DNA from 2 places in the Streptomyces sp. NPDC005551 genome. Region 2 is predicted to be linked to the other one. Evidence: predicted binding sites of a transcription regulator. Region 2 holds the regulator's gene; the other holds the start of a gene.
The links. The regulator HspR, encoded in region 2, represses chaperone genes until heat shock. The targets are predictions, from matches to a motif close to TTGAGNNNNNNNNNCTCAA.
Positions count from the first base shown of each region.

Region 1: the regulator HspR is predicted to act here: its motif matches at 3,599-3,617, upstream of lon (endopeptidase La).

Region 1 covers NZ_JBIAJE010000006.1:350,418-357,247, reverse strand. Annotated here, with positions in the region: gene ACFYP4_RS19670 (lysozyme) at 207-1,046, shown strand; gene lon (endopeptidase La) at 1,159-3,576, opposite strand; gene ACFYP4_RS19660 (GNAT family N-acetyltransferase) at 3,752-4,414, shown strand; gene ACFYP4_RS19655 (spermidine synthase) at 5,187-5,864, shown strand; gene ACFYP4_RS19650 (response regulator transcription factor) at 5,978-6,715, shown strand; gene ACFYP4_RS19645 (HAMP domain-containing sensor histidine kinase) at 6,770-6,830, shown strand, end outside.
Region 2 covers NZ_JBIAJE010000004.1:422,278-429,107, reverse strand. Annotated here, with positions in the region: gene ACFYP4_RS14285 (LuxR C-terminal-related transcriptional regulator) at 1-667, opposite strand, end outside; gene ACFYP4_RS14280 (PQQ-binding-like beta-propeller repeat protein) at 960-2,426, opposite strand; gene ACFYP4_RS14275 (substrate-binding domain-containing protein) at 2,633-3,742, opposite strand; gene ACFYP4_RS14270 (heat shock protein transcriptional repressor HspR) at 4,092-4,547, opposite strand; gene dnaJ (molecular chaperone DnaJ) at 4,555-5,739, opposite strand; gene grpE (nucleotide exchange factor GrpE) at 5,773-6,447, opposite strand; gene dnaK (molecular chaperone DnaK) at 6,444-6,830, opposite strand, start outside.

The sequences.
Region 1 (6,830 bases), on a different contig from region 2:
GAGTAGACCAACGGCAGCCTCCGGCCCCTCTTCCCAGCCGTACTTCTACGTGCGTAGCTTCTTTACCAGGCAATTACTGGCATGCGGCGCCACTGACCGGCCGACGACGGCCCGTCCTCCCCCGGAGTGCGTGCGCCTGCCGGCGTTCTCCCGCTTTCCCCCCACCGAGCATCACCGCGCACCACCGAACCCCTCGGAGGCACGCCATGCCCGAGCACAGATGCGGAACAGCCCGACCGCCGCACTCCCCCAAGCGTCTTCCCACGGCCGGAATCCTGCTCGCCGCACTCACCCTCCTGTTCAGTCTTCCGGCGGCCCTCGCCCAGGCCGCCGGCACACCGGCCCGCGGCTCCGCCCACATGGGCGTGGGCGTCCTCGCGCACGACGGCCGGGGCGGGACGCCGTCCACCGGTGACGCCGCCCAGACCGAGGGCGTCGACGTCAGCAGCCACCAGGGCAACGTCGCCTGGTCGACGCTGTGGAACAGCGGCGTCCGCTGGGCCTACACCAAGGCGACGGAGGGGACGTACTACACGAACCCCTACTTCGCCCAGCAGTACAACGGCGCCTACAACGTCGGCATGATCCGCGGTTCGTACCACTTCGCGACCCCCGACACGGCCGGCGGGGCCGCCCAGGCCAACTACTTCGTGGACCACGGAGGCGGCTGGTCCCGGGACGGCAGGACACTGCCGGGCGCCCTCGACATCGAGTGGAACCCCTACGGAGCGGCCTGCTACGGCAAGACGCAGAGCGCGATGGTCACCTGGATCCGGGACTTCCTGAACCAGTACCGGGCGCGCACCGGCCGCGACGCCGTCATCTACACGGCTACCACCTGGTGGACCCAGTGCACCGGCAACTACGGCGGCTTCGCCGCGGCCAACCCGCTGTGGATCGCCCGCTACGACACCGATCCGGGCACGCTGCCCGCCGGCTGGGGCTTCTACACGATGTGGCAGTACACGTCCTCGGGCCCGACGGTCGGCGACCACGACAAGTTCAACGGCGCCCTCGACCGAGTGACGGCACTCGCCAACGGCTAGGCCGTGTCCGCGAAGTCCCGCCTGTTCCGCGACGCCTGGCACGCACTCTCGCGGCACGGGAAGGCCCGGACCCCCGTGGGGGCCCGGGCCTTCCCCGCCCGGTGTGCGTCCGTCACGCCGCCACCGGGACCTCCGCGCCGGCGCTGTTCGTCGCCGGGGCGAGCGCCAGTTCCAGGACCTGGCGGACGTCCGTGACGGCGTGGACGTCGAGCTTGTCCAGGACCTCGGCCGGGACGTCGTCCAGGTCGGCCTCGTTGCGCTTGGGGATGATGACGGTGGACACGCCGGCCCGGTGGGCGGCCAGCAGCTTCTGCTTGACGCCCCCGATCGGCAGCACCCGGCCGGTCAGGGAGACCTCGCCGGTCATCGCCACGTCCGTGCGGACCAGGCGGCCGCTGAGCAGCGAGGCGAGGGCCGTCGTCATCGTGACGCCCGCGCTCGGCCCGTCCTTCGGGACCGCGCCCGCCGGGAAGTGGATGTGCACACCCCGGTCCTTCAGGTCGCCGACGGGCAGCTCCAGTTCGGCTCCGCGGGAGCGCAGGAAGCTCAGCGCGATCTGCGCGGACTCCTTCATCACGTCACCGAGCTGGCCGGTCAGGGTCAGGCCCGCCGCGCCCGTCTCCGGGTCGGCCAGCGACGCCTCCACGTAGAGGACGTCGCCGCCGGCGCCGGTGACCGCGAGCCCGGTGGCGACACCGGGCACCGCAGTGCGCCGCTCCGCCGGGTCCTGGGCGGACTCCGGCACGTGGTGCGGCCGCCCGATGAGGGCACGCAGGTCGGCGTCGGTCACCGTGAACGGCAGCTCCCGCTCGCCCAGTTCGTGCTGGGCGGCGACCTTGCGCAGCAGCCGTGCGACCGACCGCTCCAGGTTCCGTACGCCCGCCTCCCGGGTGTACTCGCCGGCGAGCTTGCGCAGCGCGCTCTCGTCGAGCGTCACCTCGGCCCGCTCGAGACCGGCCCGCTCCAGCTGGCGCGGGAGGAGGTGGTCGCGGGCGATGACGACCTTCTCGTCCTCGGTGTAACCGTCCAGGCGGACCAGCTCCATGCGGTCGAGCAGGGCCTCCGGGATGGCTTCGAGCACGTTGGCCGTGGCCAGGAAGACCACGTCGGAGAGGTCGAGCTCGACCTCCAGGTAGTGGTCGCGGAAGGTGTGGTTCTGCGCCGGGTCGAGCACTTCGAGCAGCGCCGCGGCCGGGTCGCCGCGGAAGTCGGAACCGACCTTGTCGATCTCGTCGAGCAGCACGACCGGGTTCATCGACCCGGCCTCCTTGACCGCGCGCACGATCCGGCCCGGCAGCGCGCCGACGTACGTACGGCGGTGGCCGCGGATCTCGGCCTCGTCCCGGACGCCGCCGAGGGCGACCCGGACGAACTTGCGGCCCATGGCGTGCGCGACGGACTCGCCGAGCGAGGTCTTGCCGACACCGGGCGGGCCGACGAGCGCGAGCACGGCACCGCCGCGCCGCCCGCCGACCACACCGAGGCCCCGGTCGCTGCGCCGCTTGCGCACCGCGAGGTACTCGGTGATCCGTTCCTTCACGTCCTGGAGCCCCGCGTGCTCGGCGTCCAGCACGCGCCGGGCGCCCGCGATGTCGTACGCGTCCTCGGTGCGCTCGTTCCACGGGAGTTCGAGCACGGTGTCGAGCCAGGTACGGATCCACGAGCCCTCGGGCGACTGGTCGCTCGCGCGCTCCAGCTTCTCGACCTCCTTGAGCGCGGCCTCGCGGACCCTCTCGGGGAGGTCGGCGGCCTCGACGCGCGCCCGGTAGTCGTCGGACTCCTCGCCGTCCTGGCCGTCTCCGTTCAGCTCGCGCAGCTCCTTGCGTACGGCTTCGAGCTGGCGGCGCAGCAGAAACTCGCGCTGCTGCTTGTCCACGCCTTCCTGGACGTCCTTGGCGATGGACTCGGCGACGTCCTGTTCGGCGAGGTGCTCGCGGAGCTGCTCGGTGGCGAGCTTCAGCCGGGCCACCGGGTCGGCGGTCTCCAGCAGCGTGACCTTCTGCTCGGTGGAGAGGAAGGGCGAGTAACCGGAGTTGTCGGCGAGGGCGGAGACGTCGTCGATGGCCTGGACGCGGTCCACGACCTGCCAGGCGCCGCGCTTGCGCAGCCAGCTGGTGGCGAGGGCCTTGTACTCCTTGACCAGGTCGGCGACCTGGCCGGGCAGCGGGTCGGGCACGGTCTCGTCGACCATCGTGCCCTCGACCCACAGGGCGGCACCGGGACCGGTGGTCCCCGCGCCGATCTTCACGCGCCCACGCCCGCGGATCAGCGCGCCCGGGTCGCCGTCGGCCAGGCGGCCGACCTGCTCGACGGTGCCGAGCACACCCGTGCCCGGGTACGACCCGTCGATGCGTGGCACCAGCAGCACCTTCGGCTTGCCCGGCTCGGACCGCGCGGCGGCCTGGGCGGCCTCCACCGCGGCGCGCACGTCGGCGTCGTTCAGGTCCAGCGGAACCACCATCCCGGGCAGCACGACCTCGTCGTCGAGCGGCAGCACGGGCAGGGTGAGCGGTGAGGACGTCGAAGCCATGATCTCCCCTTCGGCAGTCAAGTTGAGCTATGCCGACTCAATGCACGTGGACCTCCGAATGTTCCCCCGGCTGCGTTCGCTGTGAGCGATCATCGCTGTCGCGCCTCCGGGCCCGCCGCGTATCGTCGCGACTGGTAATACTCGATATACCCGATTGCCTATTACGGAGGCTGTTGTGGGCGGGATCGTGCGGGCGTGGGTGGACGGGTGGGTCGCCTCACGGGGAGCGGCACCGCCGGTGGCTGAGCAGTGGGGGTTCACGGTCGACGTGGGTCTCGCGGACCACGTGACCCGGCACGTCTTCGCCGCGACCGGGGACGACGTCGAGGAGGCGGCCGTACGCAAGGTCGCGGACGGGGTGACCGGGTCCGGTGTGTGGCTCAAGGTCTTCGCGGAAGCGTCGGTCGTGGGCCCCTGGCTCGGCGCGGGCTGGTGGGTCGACCCGGACCCCGGCTTCCTGATGACGGTCGCCCTCGCGGACACCGGGGCGGAGGCGGCTGCCGGGGCCCGCCCGCTCCCGGACGGCTACCGGCTGCGTACCTGGGCGCGCGGCGGTGTCGGTCACGCGCTCGTCGCGGCGGCGGACGGTTCGTGGGCCGCGCACGGGCACGTCGCCCCGACCGGCGCGACGGCGGTCTTCGACCGCATCGCGACCGCGCCCGGGCACCGCCGCCAAGGCCTGGGTCGACTGATCATGCGCTCCCTCACCGAACTGGCCGTCGCGCAGGGCGCCGTGACCGGAGTCCTGGCCGGCACGCCGGACGGGCGGGCGCTCTACGAGTCGCTCAAGTGGCAGGTGGCGGCCCCGCTGACGAGCGCGCGGTTCACGGCCCGCTGACGCCGGCCCCCGGGGGCGGGCCCGGCGCCTCGGTCGGCGGCACCGGCGGCCGACCCGCCGACACGCCCGCCGCGCACGCCGGGCGTCGGACACCCCGGACGATCCGACGACGCAACCGGACACGCCGACGGAGGCCCAACACGGGCCCGGACCCCGGACGATGACACCCGCCGCCGCCCACCCGTCCGGAGCCACGACCACTACCGGAGCCTGGCTCTGCCGCCGGCCGCCGAACACCTCGTGACGGCCCAACAGGAAGGTCCGGCCGGACGCCCCGGCGAAACCCCGGCGACGGGCCAGGCACCCAGGACGGCCACGCCCGCTGCCACCGGCCCGTCCGGAGATACGGCCGCCACCGGACGTCAGCCGTGCCGCCGGGCGTCCAACACCCGGGACGAGCCGACCGGACGCTCCCGCCGGCCCCCGGCCGAAACCCGACGCCGGCCCCGGCACCCCGGACGGCGGCACCCGCCGTCGGCGGCCGGCCCGGTCCGCGGGCACAGCCGACAACGCGGCCGACTGCTCCCGGACGCCGTGGCCCGGGCAGGACGGACACCCCCGGCGACAGCCGGAGGCGGGTTCGGCGCCGTGGCCCCGGGGCGCGAAGCCCGGCGCTCCGAACTCGCGCCCGGTCCCCGGCCGGGGGCGCGGCCGACGGCTGACGCGGCCCGCCGGGCCGGGGTCGCGACCGCCGGACATCACCTGCCGGCAGGCATCGGACACCCCCGAAAAATCCGGCCGGACGCCTCAACGGAGGTGCCAGGATGGCGCTATGACTGCCACGTACGACACCCCCGTGGTCATCGATCGCCGGGAGGGCCCGTACGGCGAGGTCGTGCTGCGGCGCCACGGCGCGCTGCTGCAGATCATCGCCAACGGGTGCTTCCTGATGGACACCTCCGACGGCCGCTCGGAGCGGCTGCTGGTCGACGCCGCCTGCGACGCCCTGGACGGGCGGGCGGAACCGAGCGTGCTGATCGGCGGTCTCGGCGTCGGATTCTCGCTCGCACACGCCGCCGCCGACCCCCGCTGGGGCCGTATCACGGTCGTCGAACGCGAACCGGCCATCATCGGCTGGCACCGTGAGGGACCCCTGTCCGCACTGTCCGCCGAGGCCCTCGCGGACCCGCGCACGCACCTCGTCGAGGCCGATCTCGTCCGTCACGTCAATGAGATCTCCGCCACGTACGACGCCCTGTGCCTGGACATCGACAACGGCCCGGACTGGACGGTCACCGAGGGCAACGACAGCCTGTACTCGAAGGCCGGACTGGCAGGCTGCGCACGGGCGTTGAGACCCGGCGGAGTGCTGGCGGTGTGGTCGGCGCAACCCTCTCCGGAATTTGAAGGAACCTTGCGGAATGCCGGATTCCAACGGGTGCGTACCGAAGAGATCCCCGTTGCCCGGGGCGTTCCGGACGTGGTGCATCTCGCGGTCAGGCCTGGATAGCCGAGCTGCGGTGACTGCCCGTACTCTGCTTGCCTGACGCGGATCATTCAAGCGTCAAGCGCAGTCATGGGATCACCCCACGGATTCCGGAAAGCACACTTCAGGGGCGGGCGATGGAGCAGACACACACCTCCCACAACGGCACGGCGGCGACGCCCGGCGCTCAGCGGCGGGTGCTGGTGGTCGAGGACGACCCCACGATCGTCGACGCCATCGCGGCCCGTCTGCGAGCCGAGGGATTTCTGGTGCAGACGGCGGGCGACGGCCCGGCCGCGGTCGACACCGCCGAGGCATGGCAGCCCGACCTGCTGATCCTCGACATCATGCTGCCCGGCTTCGACGGTCTGGAGGTCTGCCGGCGCGTGCAGGCCCAGCGCCCGGTGCCGGTCCTGATGCTCACGGCGCGTGACGACGAGACGGACATGCTGGTCGGGCTCGGCGTCGGCGCCGACGACTACATGACGAAGCCGTTCTCGATGCGCGAACTGGCCGCCCGGGTGCACGTCCTGCTGCGCCGCGTGGAGCGCGCCGTGGTGGCCGCTTCGACGCCGCGCAGCGGGATCCTGCGGCTCGGCGAGCTGGAGATCGACCACGCGCAGCGCCGGGTCCGGGTCCGCTCGGAGGACGTGCACCTGACGCCCACCGAGTTCGACCTGCTGGTCTGCCTGGCGAACACCCCGCGTGCCGTGCTGTCCCGCGAGCAGCTGCTCGCGGAGGTCTGGGACTGGGCGGACGCCTCCGGGACGCGCACCGTCGACAGCCACATCAAGGCCCTGCGCCGGAAGATCGGTGCGGAGCGCATCCGTACGGTCCACGGTGTGGGCTACGCGCTGGAGACCCCGACTCCCTGAGCCGGGCCGCTGTTCGGGACCTCTTGAGGGGGCGGATGTGAGAGGGCGCATGTGATGAGCGGGTTCGGGGCGCGAAAGAGTGCGGGCCCGTGGGGAGGCGTGCGCCCCTTCTCGA
Region 2 (6,830 bases):
TCGTGCGGTCCGCGTTCGCGGGGATGAACGCCACCTTGCGGTCGAAGACGATCAGGCGCTCCACGACCTCGTCGAGCGTGCGGGCCTCGGCCGCCTCCCCCATCAGCTCCATGTACGTGTGCAGGCCCTGCCCGTGCCGCGCCACATGGGTGTACAGGTCGCGCATCCGGACCCCGCGCCGGCGCAGCCCCAGCGCCCGGTGCAGGCCCTCGGACAGCTCGTCCTCACGGCGGATGCCGCCCGGCTGCACCGTCAGCACCTCGGTGCGGCACGCCTCGGTGGCCTCGTCCATCGCGGCCCGGATCCGCGGCAGTCCGTCGAGCACCCGGATGGCGACGCCCTCGGCCGGCGGCCGGACGCGTCCGCCGAGGCCCGCGTACCACTCGAAAGCGGCCACCGCGTCGCCCACCCGCGCCTGGCTCGCGGTGATTTCCTCGTACATGCCCCGCAGCAGCCGCGTCATGACCTCCTGCGGCGACGTCGGCACCAGCCAGCCCATGTCGTCGGGGTCCGGGTGCAGCAGCGCCAGCTCCAGCAGGCACGGCACCGCGTCGGCGTCGGCACGCAGCACGCGACCGCGCCGTACCGCCCGGGAATACACGCGGTCCCCGGCCTCGCACAGCCGGTCAGCACCGTGCGGATGCGTGTCCGTCCCGTGCCCCGCCATCTCCCACCCCTGGCTCCAAACTCCTGGCTCCAGCGTCTTGCGCGATGCAACGCCTCGGCGTCTTCCGCAGCGACACTATGCGCGGCCCCGTCCGCCATCGCAACACGCCTCCTCCCGCCGCCTGCCCCCGATCGCCCCGACAGGTCGGTAAATATCCCCACCTCCGCAACGGACTCCTGCAACAAGCTGACCGGGCCGGTCCCGCACCGGCCCGCACACCCGGGTTACTGCACAAGCCGCGGAGTGGCCGGATCTCTACGCCGACGGTGCGGGGCGGGGCCAGGTACGGACGTCAGGACGCCGGCGCGAAGACGAAGAAGCCGTCCTCGGTGCCGAGGTAGCCGTACCGGGAGGCGTCGTCGAACAACGGCACGTGGTCGGCAGGGAGGCTCTTGGCCAGGACCTCCTTCGTGCGCGCGTCGACCGCGACGACGGTGTCGTCCCCGGTCGTGCCGTACAGGACCGAGTCGTCCGCCGAGAAGCGGAGGGGGGTCAGCGGCTTCTCACCGGCTCCCTGGGCCCAGAGCTGTCTGCCGGTCGCCGCCTCCCGGACGACGACGCCCTCGTCCGTGGCGGCGGCCACCAGGTTGCCGGAAGGGGCGAAGAGGGGCTCCCGCACGGTCGGGTAGGAGGCGCCGGCCTCGGCACCGCCGCCCAGCTCGTACCAGGCGTCGATCCAGACGTCCGAGCCGGCGGCCGTCTGCCAGGCGGTGAGGACCTTGCCGTCCGAGACCCGCAGCACCCTGACGCCCTCGGACATCCGGTCGCCCTCGTCCGTGAACTTCACGCCCCGGGGCGGCTCGACGTCGGCGCTGCTCCAGACCTTCCGCCCGGTGGCGAGGTCGGAGAGGGTGACCTGCTCCGGCTCGTACTGGAAGTCCGAGGCGTTCTCGAAGCCCGCGTAGTACTTCCCGGTGATCAGCGGCGCGAACGCCGACGCCCCGGTGGCCTCGCCCGTCTCGGGGAGGAACGCGCAGTCGGCCTGCGAGCCGGTGCAGTCGACCGTGCGCGTCTCACCGCCGTCGACGGGGGTGAGGCTGAGCGTGTTGTCGGCGGCGCCGACGCGGTAGCCCTCCAGGAGAACGACGGCGGGGTAGGTGGACTGCCCCACCATCCGGTTGACGTCCTGAGGCAGTTCGCTGGTGCCCAGCTTCTTCCCGGTGGCGTCGTACAGCGTCGCCGTCGAGGTCACGGTCTCCTCGGTCAGCCCGTCGGACTCGGTCGTCCCGGACGTGCCTACGGCGAGGGCGGGAACACCGTCGTGCCAGGTGGTGGCCGTGACGGAGTCGGACTTCACCTTCATCGTCCTGCGCACGCCGCCGGTCTTCGCGTCCCGGAACTCCAGGACGAGGCTCTCCGGTTCGTCGGACATGTGCAGCACGAGGTCCTTGCCCCGCTCGGGCTCCCCCGCCGCGTCGAAGTCCGTGACGTAGGCGCCGTCCGCGTCCTTCGCGAAGACGAACGTCTCGCCGAGGTCGAGCAGGCCGGGCGCACTGCCGCCCTCGGCGGCGGGCAGGCTCCACGCGGCCCGCTCGGCGAGTCCGGGCAGGCGGGGGCCCTTGTAGGCGGGGCCGGCCGGGGCCGCACCGCCGGAGCCGGCCGAACCGCCGGAGGCCGCGCCCTTGTCCGCGGGCTCGCCGGTCGCGTCACCCGAGCCGCAGCCGGCGAGCAGACCCAGCGCGAGCGCCAGCCCCGTCACCGCCCCCGCGCCCCGCGGCCGCCGTGCTGCCCGTCGTATCTCTTCATCGACTGCGCGCATCGAGAATGCGTCTCCCCGTGATCATGATGTGGAAGCGCGCAACCCTGGACGATCTTGGAATCGTCCATGAGCCGCCCGCCGCCGGGGAGTCCCGTTCGTCCGTATCTCGGCCACGGGGGCGCGGGCACCTTCACCGAATCTCCGCGCGCACCCGGGTCAGGCCTGGTCAGACCCCTACCCGGGTCAGGCCCGCGCCCGGCTCGCGCCTAGTTCAGGCCGACCGCGGAGCAGTCCGCCTTGAGCTTCGGCGTGCAGATCTGCTTGACCGTGTAGAAGCCCTCCTCCACGACGGTCTCCCTGATGTTCTTCTTGGTCAGGGCGACCACGGGCACCAGCTGGGCCGGGACCTTCTTCGTGGTGGGGCTGTCGACCGTGTCGCGGGTGAGGGCGTCGAACTCGATGGAGCGGCCCTGGACCTTCGCGACGGCCATCTGGGCGGCGGCGCTGGCCTCCTGCGGGTACGACTTGTAGACGCTCATGAACTGGTCGCCCGAGACGATGCGCTGCACGGCGGCCAGTTCGGCGTCCTGACCGGTGACCGGCGGAAGCTTGCCGGCGCCGGTCTCCTTCAGGGCCTCGATGACGGCGCCCGCCATGCCGTCGTTGGCGGAGTAGACACCGGCGATGTTGTCCAGGCCGACGGCCGTGATGGCCTCCTGCATCCGGATTTTGGCGTTCTCCGGCTTCCAGTCCGTGACGTCGTACTTCTTGGCGATGACCACCTTGCCCTGGAGCTCGGACAGCGCGCCCGCCTTGAACTGCGCGGCGTTCGGGTCGGTGACCGAGCCGTTCATCATGACGATCTTGCTGGTGGCGGCGCCGGAGCCCAGCGTCTCCACGAGCGCCCTGCCCTGCACCTCGCCGACGAGCTCGTTGTCGAAGGAGATGTACGCGTCGATCGGCCCCTGCGCCAGGCGGTCGTACGCGATGACGGGGATGCCCGCGTCCTTCGCCTTCTGCACGGCGCTCGCGATGGACTTCGAGTCCACCGCGTCCAGCAGCACGACGTCGACCTTGTCGGCCACCATCTGCTCGAGCTGGCTCTTCTGCCTGGCCGCGTCCTGCTCGGCGTTGGCGTACTCGACGCGGCCCTTGTCGTGGGTGAGCTCGGCGACCTTCTTCTTGATGATGGGGTGGTCGAACTTCTCGTAGCGAGAGTTCTCCTTCTCCGGAAGGAGCAGACCCACCGTGATGTCGTCGCCCTTCTTGGGGCCGGCGGAGCTGCCGTCGCCACCACCGATGCCGTCCACGACACCGCAGGCAGCGAGCGGGGCGGCCAGGGCAAATGCTCCCAAGGCTATGGCAGTACGACGCATACGGATTCGGGTGTTCACTTGATGTGCCTTCCGGACGAGGCCGCAGCTTTGCGACCAGGTGGCTGAAAGCCAACGCGGCGATCACCGCAGCGTCAAGGAGTAACCACTTAACGAGATGACAACGGCCTGGTGTGTGTGGCGTGTGAAGGTACCAACTCCCAGGACGTGCGGGAACGTTGCACCCTCTCCACCTCGTGCGACTTCCGGGCGCCCGCGCCGGGACCTCCGACCGTCACGGAACGTGGCCGCACGCGTACGTTTTCTGCCATGTGGGGTGAGGCCCGGCGGGCAGCCGAAGGGGCCGGGGAGGTGGCACCTCCCCGGCCCCTTCGCACGCGCTCGCGCGGGCCTACTGCTCGGACGACCGCTTGGGCCGCCACACCACCAGCGCGCTGGTCTGCTGGACGTCCTGGTACGGCACCAGGTCCCGGCGGTACGAGGCGTGGACGGCCGCCTCGCGCTGCCGCATCGCGGTGGCGGCTCCGTCGAGGGCCGCCTCCATCTCCGCGACCCGGGACTGGAGCGCGGCGACCTGGTTCTCCAGCTCGATGATCCGCTTGATGCCGGCCAGGTTGATGCCCTCGTCCTGCGACAACTGCTGGACGGTGCGCAGCAGTTCGATGTCACGGGCCGAGTAGCGCCGGCCCCGCCCGGCCGTGCGGTCGGGAGAGACCAGGCCGAGGCGGTCGTACTGACGCAGGGTCTGCGGGTGCAGTCCGGAGAGCTGGGCCGCCACCGAGATGACGTAGACCGGCGTCTCCTCGGTCAGTTCGTACGGGTTCCGTCGACGGCCGATTCCGTCCATGGCGTCCTCATGCTCCCTTCGCGGCCTGGAACAGCTCCGCCCGCGGATCCTCCTCCGCGGTCGCCTCGCGATACGCCTCCAGCGCGTCGCGAGCCTTGTCCGAGAGATCCGTGGGGACGGCGACCTCGACGGTGACCAGCAGGTCGCCGCGGGTGCCGTCCTTGCGGACCGCGCCCTTGCCCCGCGCCCGCATCGTGCGGCCGTTGGGCGTGCCCGGGGGCAGCTTCAGGGTGACCGGGGGCCCGCCCAGCGTGGGCACGCGCACCTCGCCCCCCAGCGCCGCCTCCGGGTAGGTGACGGGCACCGTGACGGTGAGGTTGTCGCCCTTGCGGCCGAAGACCGGGTGGGCGTCCACGTGCACGACGACGTACAGGTCGCCGGCGGGGCCGCCCCGTTCGCCCGGGGCTCCCTTGCCGCGCAGCCGGATCCGCTGGCCGTTGCTCACACCGGCCGGGATGCGGACCTGCATCGTGCGCGACGACTTGGCCCGGCCGCTGCCCCGGCAGACCTCGCAGGCGTTCTCCGCGATCAGGCCGCGGCCCTTGCAGTCGGGGCAGGGATCGGTCAGCGAGAAGCCGCCGCCCGACCCGCGGGCCACCTGGCCGGTGCCGACGCACGTCGGGCACACGCGCGGTGTGCCGTTCGCGTCGCCGGTGCCCGAACAGGCCTTGCAGGGCGACTGGGAGGACATGCGCAGCGGGACCGTCGCCCCGTCCACAGCCTCCGTGAAGCTCAGCGTGACCTCGGACTCGATGTCCTGGCCGCGCCGCGGCTGGGTCCGGGCGCCCGTGCCCGCGCCGCCGCGGTTGAACAGGCCCCCGAAGACGTCACCTATGCCGCCGCCGAAGCTGCCGCCCGCCGCCGTACCGCCCTGGGCGCCGCCTCCGAAGAGGTCGCCCAGGTCGAAGTTGAAGGAGCCGCCGCCGGCGCCGGGACCGGGCCGGAAGCCGCCGTTGCCGAAGAGGGCGCGTGCCTCGTCGTACTCCTTGCGCTTCTTGGTGTCACCGAGGACGTCGTTCGCCTCGGAGATCTCCTTGAAGCGCTCCTCCGCCTTCGCGTTGCCCTTGTTGGCGTCCGGGTGGAACTCGCGCGCGAGCTTCCGGTACGCCTTCTTGATCTCGGCCTCGGTGGCGTCCTTGGGGACGCCGAGAACCTTGTAGTAGTCCTTCTCGATGAAGTCCTTGGTGCTCATCCCCGACGTCCCTCCTCCCTCTTCCGTACAACGTCAGCCCTCGTCCGGGCCACCGCTCTCCTTGTCGTCGGCCGCCTCGGCGGACTCCGGTGAGTCCTCCTTGGCCGGCTGCGCCCCGGGCTGGGGTTCGGCCACGGCCACCCGCGCGGGGCGGATGGTGCGCTCGCCGATGCGATACCCGGGCTGAAGGATCGCCACGCAGGTCGTCTCCGTGACGTCCGGCGCGTAACTGTGCATCAGGGCCTCGTGGATCGTCGGGTCGAAGGGCTCGCCCTCCTTGCCGAACTGCTGGAGGCCCATCTTCGCCGCGACGGTCTCCAGCGACTCGGCCACCGACTTGAAGCCGCCGACCAGTTCGCCGTGTTCCCGTGCGCGGCCGATGTCGTCGAGTACGGGCAGGAGCTCGGTCAGGAGGTTCGCCACGGCGACCTCCTTGACCGCGACCCGGTCGCGCTCGACGCGGCGGCGGTAGTTCTGGAACTCGGCCTGGAGCCGCTGGAGGTCCCCCGTGCGCTCGGTGAGCGCGCTGCGGGCCTGGTCCAGCTCGGCGGTCAGGCCGGCCACCTGTGCGGTTGCGTCCCCGTCCGGGGCCGCCGCCGCCTCCTCCTCCTCGGGGGAGGCGGCGGCGGCCTGCGGCTCGGCGTCGTCTGAGGTGGCGCCGGAGGGGACGTCAGGCTTCTCTTCGAAACCCGGGGTCTCCTCCGTCACGCGGCACCGTCCTTGCGCTCCTCGTCGACGATCTCGGCGTCGACGACGTCGTCGTCAGCGGCCTTCGGCTGCTCGGCGCCCTCGGCGCCACCGGCCGCCTGCGCGGCGTTGGCGTCGGCGTACATGGCCTGGCCGAGCTTCTGGGAGACGGCGGCGACCTTCTCCGTGGCCGTACGGATCTCGGCGGTGTCCTCGCCCTTGAGCGCGGCCTTCAGCTCCTCGATGCCGGCCTCGACCTCGGTCTTGACCTCGCCCGGGACCTTGTCCTCGTTGTCCTTGAGGAACTTCTCGGTCTGGTAGACGAGCTGCTCGCCCTGGTTGCGGGTCTCGGCGGCCTCGCGGCGGGCGTGGTCCTCCTCCGCGTACTTCTCGGCCTCCTGGCG